One region of the Thermaerobacillus caldiproteolyticus genome, then DNA from elsewhere that is predicted to be linked to it. Evidence: riboswitches for the same ligand, from Rfam matches in the RefSeq annotation. Region 1 holds a riboswitch; the other holds the start of a gene.
The links. A riboswitch is a leader RNA that binds a small molecule or an ion and turns the genes downstream of it on or off. The one in region 1 is predicted to bind lysine.

Region 1 (4,770 bases):
AGCGCCGTGCGTGCATCCTGTTTCCGAACAACAAAATAAAGAGATCGTCGAACAAATCGTGCGATTTTTAAACGGCGGATATAAAGAAGTGAAAAAAGAGCTAGCGGAAAAAATGATGAAAGCGGCCGAAGCGCTTGAATTTGAACGGGCTAAAGAATATCGTGACCAAATCGCTCATATTGAAGCAACAATGGAAAAACAAACGATGACGTTGAACGATTTCGTCGACCGCGATGTATTCGGTTATGCCTATGACAAAGGGTGGATGTGCGTTCAGGTGTTTTTCATTCGTCAAGGAAAGCTAATTGAACGCGACGTTTCGATGTTTCCAATGTATCAAGACCCGGATGAAGAACTGTTAACATTTTTAGGGCAATTTTATACAAAAGCGAATCACTTCAAACCGAAAGAAGTCATCATACCTATGGATATTGACGGTGAATTAGCGGAGAAGCTGCTAGAGGTAACGGTTGTTCAGCCAAAAAAGGGAAAGAAAAAAGAACTTATTGATTTAGCATGCAAAAACGCGGCAATCGCGTTAAAAGAAAAATTTTATTTAATTGAGCGTGATGAGGAACGGACGATTAAAGCGGTTGAAAACTTAGGAAAAACGCTTGGAATTCCGACGCCGCACCGCATTGAAGCATTTGATAACTCAAATATTCACGGAGCGGATCCTGTTTCCGCGATGATCGTCTTTATTGACGGCAAGCCGGAGAAAAAAGAATATCGCAAATATAAAATTAAGACGGTCGAAGGCCCTGATGATTACGAGTCGATGCGCGAGGTCGTAAGGAGACGCTATACGCGTGTGCTAAAAGAGCAATTGCCGCTTCCCGACCTTATTATTATCGATGGGGGAAAGGGGCATTTAGCCGCTGTGCGTGACGTGCTTGAAAACGAATTAGGGCTCGATATTCCGCTTGCCGGTCTTGTGAAAGACGAAAAACATCGCACATCTGAATTGATTATGGGCGATCCACCGCAAATCGTTTCATTAGAGCGAAACAGCCAAGAATTTTATTTATTGCAGCGCATTCAAGATGAGGTCCATCGTTTTGCGATTGCGTTCCATCGCCAAATGCGGGGAAAATCGCTGTTTCAATCGGTGCTGGATGATATTCCGGGCGTCGGTGAAAAACGCAAGAAAGCGTTATTGAAACATTTTGGCTCCATCAAAAACATGAAAGAAGCAACGGTGGAAGAATTACAGAAAGCGAACATTCCACTGGCGGTAGCCAAAAAAATTTATGAGAAATTGCGAGAATAATATTGTCAACGAAATAAAAGTTTGATATGATTTCCCTAAATTGCATATTCATACACTTCCGAGCGCTGAAGTGAAGATAGAGGTGCGAACTTCAAGAGTAGGCATTCTGAGGAAAATGAGTTCCGAAGACGAATGTTGAAAGGGGAGCGTCGCCGAAGCGAAAAAAGTCTCATTGCTTTTTTCGCTGGTCCTGCGTTTAAGAAATGTAGGACTGTCAAGATGATTCATCTTGGAGAGCTATCTCACTGTGTAAAGCGAACGTATTTTTTCGTTATGCACAGCAATGAGACCTCTCATTGCTGTTTTTTATTTCTATACCGAATTATTTCAGGATAAAGGATGAGGAGAATGGCTATCATTGTTCAAAAGTTTGGTGGAACATCAGTCGGTTCAATTGAACGTATTCAAAACGTAGCGAATCGAGTAGTAGAAGAAGCAAAAAATGGGAATCAAGTTGTTGTTGTTGTGTCTGCAATGGGAAAAACGACGGATGAGCTTGCTCAGTTGGCAAAACAAATTTCCAAGCAGCCAAGCAAACGAGAAATGGATATGCTTCTTTCGACAGGAGAACAGGTGAGCATCGCACTTTTAGCGATGGCATTGCATGAAAAAGGATATAAAGCCATTTCCTTGACTGGATGGCAAGCAGGGATAACTACGGAAGCGATTCATGGCAATGCGCGCATTATCAATATTGATACAGCGCGTATTCGTCGCCATCTTGAGGAAGAGGCGATTGTCATTGTTGCAGGTTTTCAAGGGGTAACAGAAAATGGAGAAATTACGACGCTCGGACGCGGTGGTTCCGATACAACGGCGGTCGCGTTGGCAGCGGCGTTACAAGCGGAAAAATGCGACATTTATACCGATGTGACCGGCGTATTTACGACCGACCCGCGCTATGTGAAAACAGCAAGAAAACTCCAAGCGATTTCATACGACGAAATGCTTGAGTTAGCGAATTTGGGAGCCGGGGTATTGCATCCACGCGCCGTTGAATTTGCGAAAAACTATCAAGTGCCGCTAGAAGTGCGTTCGAGTATGGAAAATGAGAGAGGCACGATTGTAAAGGAGGAAGTTTCAATGGAACAACATTTAATCGTGAGAGGTATCGCATTTGAAGATCAAGTTACAAGAGTTACTGTTCAAGGGCTCGCAAGCGGATTACATACACTACCAACGATTTTTACCGCATTAGCGAACCGTGGAATTAATGTCGATATCATTATTCAAAGCGTGACAAGTGCTGAGACAACGTCTGTTTCGTTTTCAATTCGAACAGAAGATTTAAAGGAAACATTACAAGTATTACAATCGCTGGAAGGAGCGAAAGTCGAGTATGAAAGCAACTTAGCGAAAGTCTCTATCGTTGGGTCCGGCATGATTTCCAATCCGGGAGTGGCTGCGCAAATGTTTCAAATATTAGCAGAGCGCGGAATTGAGATTAAAATGGTAAGCACATCGGAAATTAAAATTTCAACGGTGGTTGAGGAAGCAAACATGGTTTCAGCAGTGGAAGCGTTACACGAAGCGTTTCAACTCGATGAAGAAAAGGTACCAATCCGTTCATAAATAAAGAGAAATGAAATAAGAAGCTTGCATGTTGCAGGCTTCTTATTTCATCACTTCGTCTTTACGGTCCCATTTCACCGTAAACACAACTTTTTTTGTTCGCTTTTTTGGTTGTTCGTATGCTTCAGCAACACAGTGTTTTTGCTGTTCGATTTGCTGAGCAAGAAAACCGGCTTCTAATTGAAACGTGCATTCTTCGTTGAGCGCCAATCGTGTCGTCACAAGCTCTCCGGTTAACTCAATTTCAAGTTCATCGTTGCGTTCATTTATAACGGTTAGCGTTCCCCATCCAGCTTTGTCAAAAAACGACATCACGTCATCGAATGTTTCTAGTGGATAGCGGCGTGCCAAGTTTTTTCCAGCCCAATATAAAATATTAGGAGTCTCTTTTCCTAACAAATCAGGAAGAAGAACTTCGCGAATCAGTTCATAACCGAACCCAGAAATATGAAGATGTTGCAACGATTCATATTGCTTTTCTAACGGTAATTGTTTCACATACTTCCCCTCTTTCTAACCAACATTATAGCTAAATGGGGAAAAACGTGCATCATATTTCTTACTTTGGGAATAGTAATTTTATAAAAAAATATTGTTGTAATTTTCGAATGATTGAACATTTTATGAACTCGTTTTCTTGACGCTTCTACATTGTGGGAGTACAATGAATGTGACGCATGATTAATGGAAATGGAAGCATTTACAGTTCTATTAATCATGAAGTTCTAGATTTCGTGGATGGGGAATGCACTATTTTCATTGTCACTATCTAAAGGGGGTTTATATATGGCAGGAAATCGCGAGTTTTTTTACCGTCGACTCCATTCACTGTTAGGGGTCATTCCAGTTGGAATTTTTTTAGTACAACATTTAGTAGTGAACCATTTTGCGACAAAAGGACCGGATGCCTTTAATCGCGCGGCGGGTTTTATGGAGAATTTGCCGTTTCGTTATTTTTTAGAAATATTTGTTATTTTTCTTCCGTTATTGTTCCATGCGATTTATGGTCTTTATATTGCTTTTACGGCAAAAAACAATGTCAGTCGCTATGGTTATTTCCGCAACTGGATGTTTATGCTGCAACGACTAACAGGGATTATTACTCTTATTTTTGTCACGTGGCACGTATGGGAGACGCGTGTACAAGCTGCGTTTGGAGCAGAAGTCAATTATGAAATGATGGCGAATATTGTTGATAATCCATTCATGCTTGCTTTTTATATCGTAGGGATTATTTCGACAGTATTCCACTTCGCAAACGGTTTATGGTCTTTCTGTGTAAGCTGGGGATTGACAGTGAGTCCTCGCTCACAACAAGTATTTACATATGTGACAATGGTGATTTTTGTTGCGCTTTCCATCGTTGGCATTCGTGCCATTTTAGCATTCGCTTAATCCACAACTAGCAATCTTTTAGGGAGTGAGTCACGATGAAAAAAGGAAAAATCATAGTAGTTGGTGGCGGTTTAGCCGGACTAATGGCAACCATTAAAATCGCGGAAGCGGGTGTGCCAGTTGAGCTGTTTTCGCTTGTGCCAGTAAAGCGATCTCACTCTGTTTGCGCTCAAGGTGGGATTAACGGTGCAGTTAATACAAAAGGCGAAGGGGACTCTCCATGGGAGCACTTCGATGACACTGTATACGGCGGTGACTTTTTAGCGAATCAGCCACCGGTGAAGGCAATGTGTGAAGCGGCTCCAAGCATTATTTACATGTTGGATCGCATGGGAGTCATGTTTAACCGTACGCCTGAAGGATTATTGGATTTCCGACGCTTCGGTGGAACGCAGCATCACCGTACTGCATATGCGGGAGCAACGACAGGGCAACAGCTGCTTTATGCGCTCGATGAGCAAGTGCGCCGCCACGAAGTAGCCGGACTTGTCACTAAATACGAGGGATGGGAATTTTTATCTGCTGTATTAGAT
Region 2 (4,770 bases), 780 kb from region 1:
TGCCAGCCATTCAAACGGAGGAAGGATGGCAGCTTTCCCACGGGAAGAAAAGCGTTACGATTGCCGTCATTGACAGCGGTGTCGATCTTGACCATCCCGATTTAGTTCATCGCCTTCAAAAAGGATATAACGTGCTAGCAGATAATGACATCCCTCAAGACGATAACGGACATGGTACACATGTGGCGGGCATTATTGCTTCAGAACCGAACAATCACGAAGGTATCGCCGGTATTACGTGGTTTAACCCCATTATGCCGATTAAAGCATTAAATAATGAAGGATACGGCACATCCTTTGACGTCGCAAAAGGAATTCGCTGGGCGGTAGATCATGGAGCTAAAGTGATTAATTTAAGCCTTGGCAACTATCAGACATCGACATTATTACAAGAAGCTGTACGCTACGCCTATGACCACGATGTCGTCTTAGTGGCTGCTTCCGGAAATGATCGCTCATCACAGCCTAGCTTTCCCGCCGCTTATCCTGAAGTATTAAGCGTCGGTGCAATCAATCCTGATGGCTCATCTGCTGAATATTCCAATTATGGAACTTATTTAGATGTTGTGGCTCCGGGAACGAATATTCCAAGCACATTTCTCGGGCATCGCTATGCAGCTCTTTCTGGCACATCAATGGCCGCTCCGCATGTGTCCGCTCTGGCAGGACTTATTCGCTCTTTGAATCCGAAACTAACGAACAAACAAGTTATGCAAATCATCACAAGAACAACCGTTGATTTAGGCCCAATCGGAAAAGATGCATATTTTGGTCACGGATTAATTAACGTATATCGCGCCCTTGAACTTGCCAATGACTTGCGATGACAAGAAAAGCGGAAGCGTCCAATTTCTTCTATATACTTGACCACGTCCTGTGAATAAATGACGAAATATCGCCATCCCAGCTCTCTCAAAGCTAAATGCTCTTCGCCGGCAGAAGTGCTTGTCACTTCCCAAGCGCTAGTTTGGCACAAGAAAACTAGCAGCGATTCAACGCTTATATTAAAGGATGGAGACGTCAAATGATGGGGCGACTCCATCTTTTTGTTTCGGTCAATATTGTAGTCACAATACCAACGACTGTCACAACGATGAACGAGTGAAGAAATGACGTCGAACCGATTAGAAAACTCCCTACTGTAATAATCAACGCATCCATTATAAAAATGATAATCCCTACATTCCAATTTGTGATTCTAGCGATAAATTGGGCTAATAAATCTGTTCCGCCCGTGCTTGTCTCTTCCCGTAACATCATACCGATGCCTGTCCCGACAAAAATTCCGCCAATAATCGAGCTGATCATCGGATCAACCGATACCGTCCCACGCAACACCGAACATACATCGATCATTAGTGAGGAAAATAACAGTCCATGCAAACTATTGTAAAAAAACGGTCGATAGTAAAACCATGCAATAATATAAAGCGGTACGCTTACCAACATGGTCGTCAACCCTACTTTAACTTGCCAAATGTATTTCGCGATTAAGCCGATTCCAATGATTCCCCCGTCTAACAAGTGATGGGGAACCAAAAAAACGTTAATGCCAATGGCTAGTAAAACGCTGCCGACACCGATTGCAACCATCTTTTTGAACATTTGTGCCACACCTCATTTTTTTCGCTCTATTTCAATATATATGGCACTGTTTTTAAAGACTTGTCTCTTAATATTTTTATATTGCCGCGACTACAAAAATCATTTACAATATGATTGGTACAACTGAATAGGACGCTCATTAGACCAATGAGGTAGAGGTCGCAGCTTTTATGAGTACGGTGAACGAGACGCAGAGACGTCAAAGACTTCACTGGAAAGGAAAAGCTGCCGAAGCTTGGGCATTTCTCTGGATGCTTAAGCTGGGGCTGTTGCCGAATAGGAACAGCACTGTCACGTTTGCATGGAGCAGACGTGGAGCGCTATCTTCATGGAAGGTTTGATGCGTGCGGGTATTGAGTACACTGCCGTCGAATCTCCTTCGACGGCTTTTTTATTCCTCAATTATTCTAATGAAAAGGAGTGATTGAACCAATGGAGACAGTCACGAAAAAAGAAGCAATGTCTGCTTCCGATTCTCTGTCCTCGAATGAGTTACACCGAAAATTAAAGGCTCGGCATTTAACAATGATTTCCTTAGGAGGAACGATTGGCACAGGTTTATTCCTAGCAAGCGGTAGCGCCGTTCACACAGCAGGGCCTGGCGGAGCACTCGTTGCGTATGCGGCCATTGGAATTATGGTGTACTTTTTAATGACAAGCCTTGCAGAAATGGCTACATATATGCCGGTCGCCGGCTCATTTAGCACCTATGCCACAAAGTTTGTGGACCCAGCTTTAGGATTTGCGCTAGGATGGAACTATTGGTACAACTGGGCAATCACCATTGCCGCCGAATTATCTGCCGTCACGATGATTATGAAGTTTTGGTTCCCTAACAGCCCTTCGCTTTTATGGAGCGCGCTTTGTTTAGCCGTCATGTTTCTATTAAACTATTTATCCGTAAAAGGATTCGGTGAAGCTGAATATTGGTTTTCTCTTATTAAAGTCGCAACTGTTATCATTTTTTTAATTGTGAGCTTTTTGATGATTGTTGGGATTATGGGCGGTGAAGCAGTCGGCTTCAAAAACTTTACGATTGGAGACGCTCCATTTCATGGCGGGTTTATGGCGATGCTTGGAATTTTCATGGCAGCAGGATTCTCCTTTCAAGGAACAGAATTGTTAGGGGTAGCTGCCGGCGAAAGCGAAGATCCTAAGCGCAACATTCCGCGTGCCATTCGCCAAGTATTTTGGCGCATCCTTTTATTCTATGTCTTAGCTATTTTAGCGATTGGTTTATTGATTCCTTACACGAATGAAAAACTTGCCAATAGCGATGTAACCGTGAGCCCATTTACGCTTGTATTTGATAAGGCAGGAATTGCGTTTGCTGCTTCCGTCATGAATGCAGTCATTTTAACAGCGGTTCTATCGGCTGGTAACTCAGGGATGTATGCATCTACTCGCATGCTGTGGGACTTAGCTCGCGAAGGTAAGGCACCGAAATTTTTAGCAAAGTTAAACAAACGCGGCGTACCTGTGAATGCGCTTATCGTCACTTCATCTTTAGGAACGCTCGCCTTTTTGGCCTCTTTATTTGGGGACGGTGTTGTCTATACATGGTTGTTAAATGCCTCAGGAATGTCGGGGTTTATCGCATGGTTAGGAATCGCCATCAGCCATTACCGTTTCCGAAAAGCCTACGTTGCTCAAGGTCGGGATCTTCGCGATTTACCTTATAAAGCAAAATGGTTTCCTTTTGGTCCAATCTTTGCGTTGGTTCTTTGTACGATCGTTATTTTGGGACAAAACTATTCTGCATTTATAGGTGGAACAATCGATTGGTATGGCATTCTCGTTTCTTATATTGGCTTACCACTATTTATTATCGTTTGGTTAGGGTATAAATGGACGAAAAAGACAAAAGTCGTTCCGCTTCATGAATGTAAATTCAAATAACAATTAGAACACCATCTGCCCGTGGCATCTCCTTCTAAACTAAAAAGCGTCTATTCATTTTGTAACAGGCTTTTGTGATACCATTGTTTATATCAATAAACATGGGCTTGGTGTACAGCTACACCAAGCCCATGTTTATTTTTGTACCTTTTGCTCTTCGTCGTCGATAATTCCTTTTGTCGCATTTTTAAACTCACGAAGCGTTTTCCCTGCTGCTCGACCAAGTTCCGGCAATTTCTTTGGACCAAAAATTAACAACGCAAAAAACACGATAAGGGCAATTTCGCCAAATCCAATATTCATCGTATTCACTCCATTTTCCAATGATCCACTAAATCACCACATTCAACATATCCTATTTCATTATATCACACGCTAATAATAGAAGCTAGCTAGTTCCGCTCTTGAAGAAGGCGAACAGGAACTTCCATTTCTTCTTCGGACCGTTCTTTCAGATAAATTCTTGCCATTTTTCGTTCCTCATCAACGTGCTGGATGAATACTTGTTTTCCTTCATACATAACGGGAATGATTTCTCCCGTCTCAGCAATTTGTTTAGCGCGCATGACTTCCATCGTTATTTCCCTCCTTTTCATTATCTTTTGCACTATCTTCTGCTATTACCCGTAATTCTTTCCAGAATAATTCATCATTGCAAATAAGCTGCACATACGGATGAACAATTTGCTCGAGTTCTCCTGCATCTCCTTTTGCATTGATAATTTCTAGCAATTGAGTCATATCTGTCGTTTCGTGTTCCATGATTTACCCTCCTGTCGATATTCAACGCAATATCACCCCCATAACAAGCAAAAAAAATTCGAATTAGTATAGAAAAAAGAGATGGGGGAAGGTGTGATGAGCGAACGCGATTGCTATTTCGACAATGCGAAATGTTTTTTAATGCTCCTCGTCGTGTTTGGCCACTTTCTCCGCCCTTATATTGATAGTGAGTTGTTTGTCCATAGCTTATACGTTTGGATTTTCTTTTTTCATATGCCAGCGTTTATTTTAATTTCCGGCTACTTTGCTAAAGGATTTCGTCAGCATGGGTATTTGAAAAAAATCACGAAAAAATTATTGCTTCCTTATCTTATTTTTCAACTATTGTATTCGATTTATTATTCGTTTTTATATGAAAAAGATACGGTACAAATCGATGTTTTTACACCGCATTGGAGTTTATGGTTTTTAATCAGTTTGTTTAGCTGGAATATATTATTATGGATTTTTGCCAATATACCTAAACATATTTCTCTATTGATC

Region 2: linked by a shared signal. The riboswitch ahead of ISX45_RS07565 (amino acid permease) and the one ahead of ISX45_RS11625 (aspartate kinase) in region 1 are both predicted to bind lysine.

What each region holds. Positions count from the first base shown of each region.
Region 1 covers NZ_CP064060.1:2,318,977-2,323,746, reverse strand. Annotated here, with positions in the region: gene uvrC (excinuclease ABC subunit UvrC) at 1-1,270, shown strand, start outside; lysine riboswitch at 1,340-1,518, shown strand; gene ISX45_RS11625 (aspartate kinase) at 1,619-2,842, shown strand; gene ISX45_RS11620 (YslB family protein) at 2,885-3,340, opposite strand; gene ISX45_RS11615 (succinate dehydrogenase cytochrome b558 subunit) at 3,629-4,237, shown strand; gene sdhA (succinate dehydrogenase flavoprotein subunit) at 4,273-4,770, shown strand, end outside.
Region 2 covers NZ_CP064060.1:1,541,855-1,546,624, forward strand. Annotated here, with positions in the region: gene ISX45_RS07555 (S8 family peptidase) at 1-827, shown strand, start outside; gene ISX45_RS07560 (YitT family protein) at 1,021-1,605, opposite strand; lysine riboswitch at 1,751-1,936, shown strand; gene ISX45_RS07565 (amino acid permease) at 2,038-3,504, shown strand; gene ISX45_RS07570 (twin-arginine translocase TatA/TatE family subunit) at 3,640-3,807, opposite strand; gene ISX45_RS07575 (H-type small acid-soluble spore protein) at 3,897-4,079, opposite strand; gene ISX45_RS07580 (hypothetical protein) at 4,060-4,266, opposite strand; gene ISX45_RS07585 (acyltransferase family protein) at 4,363-4,770, shown strand, end outside.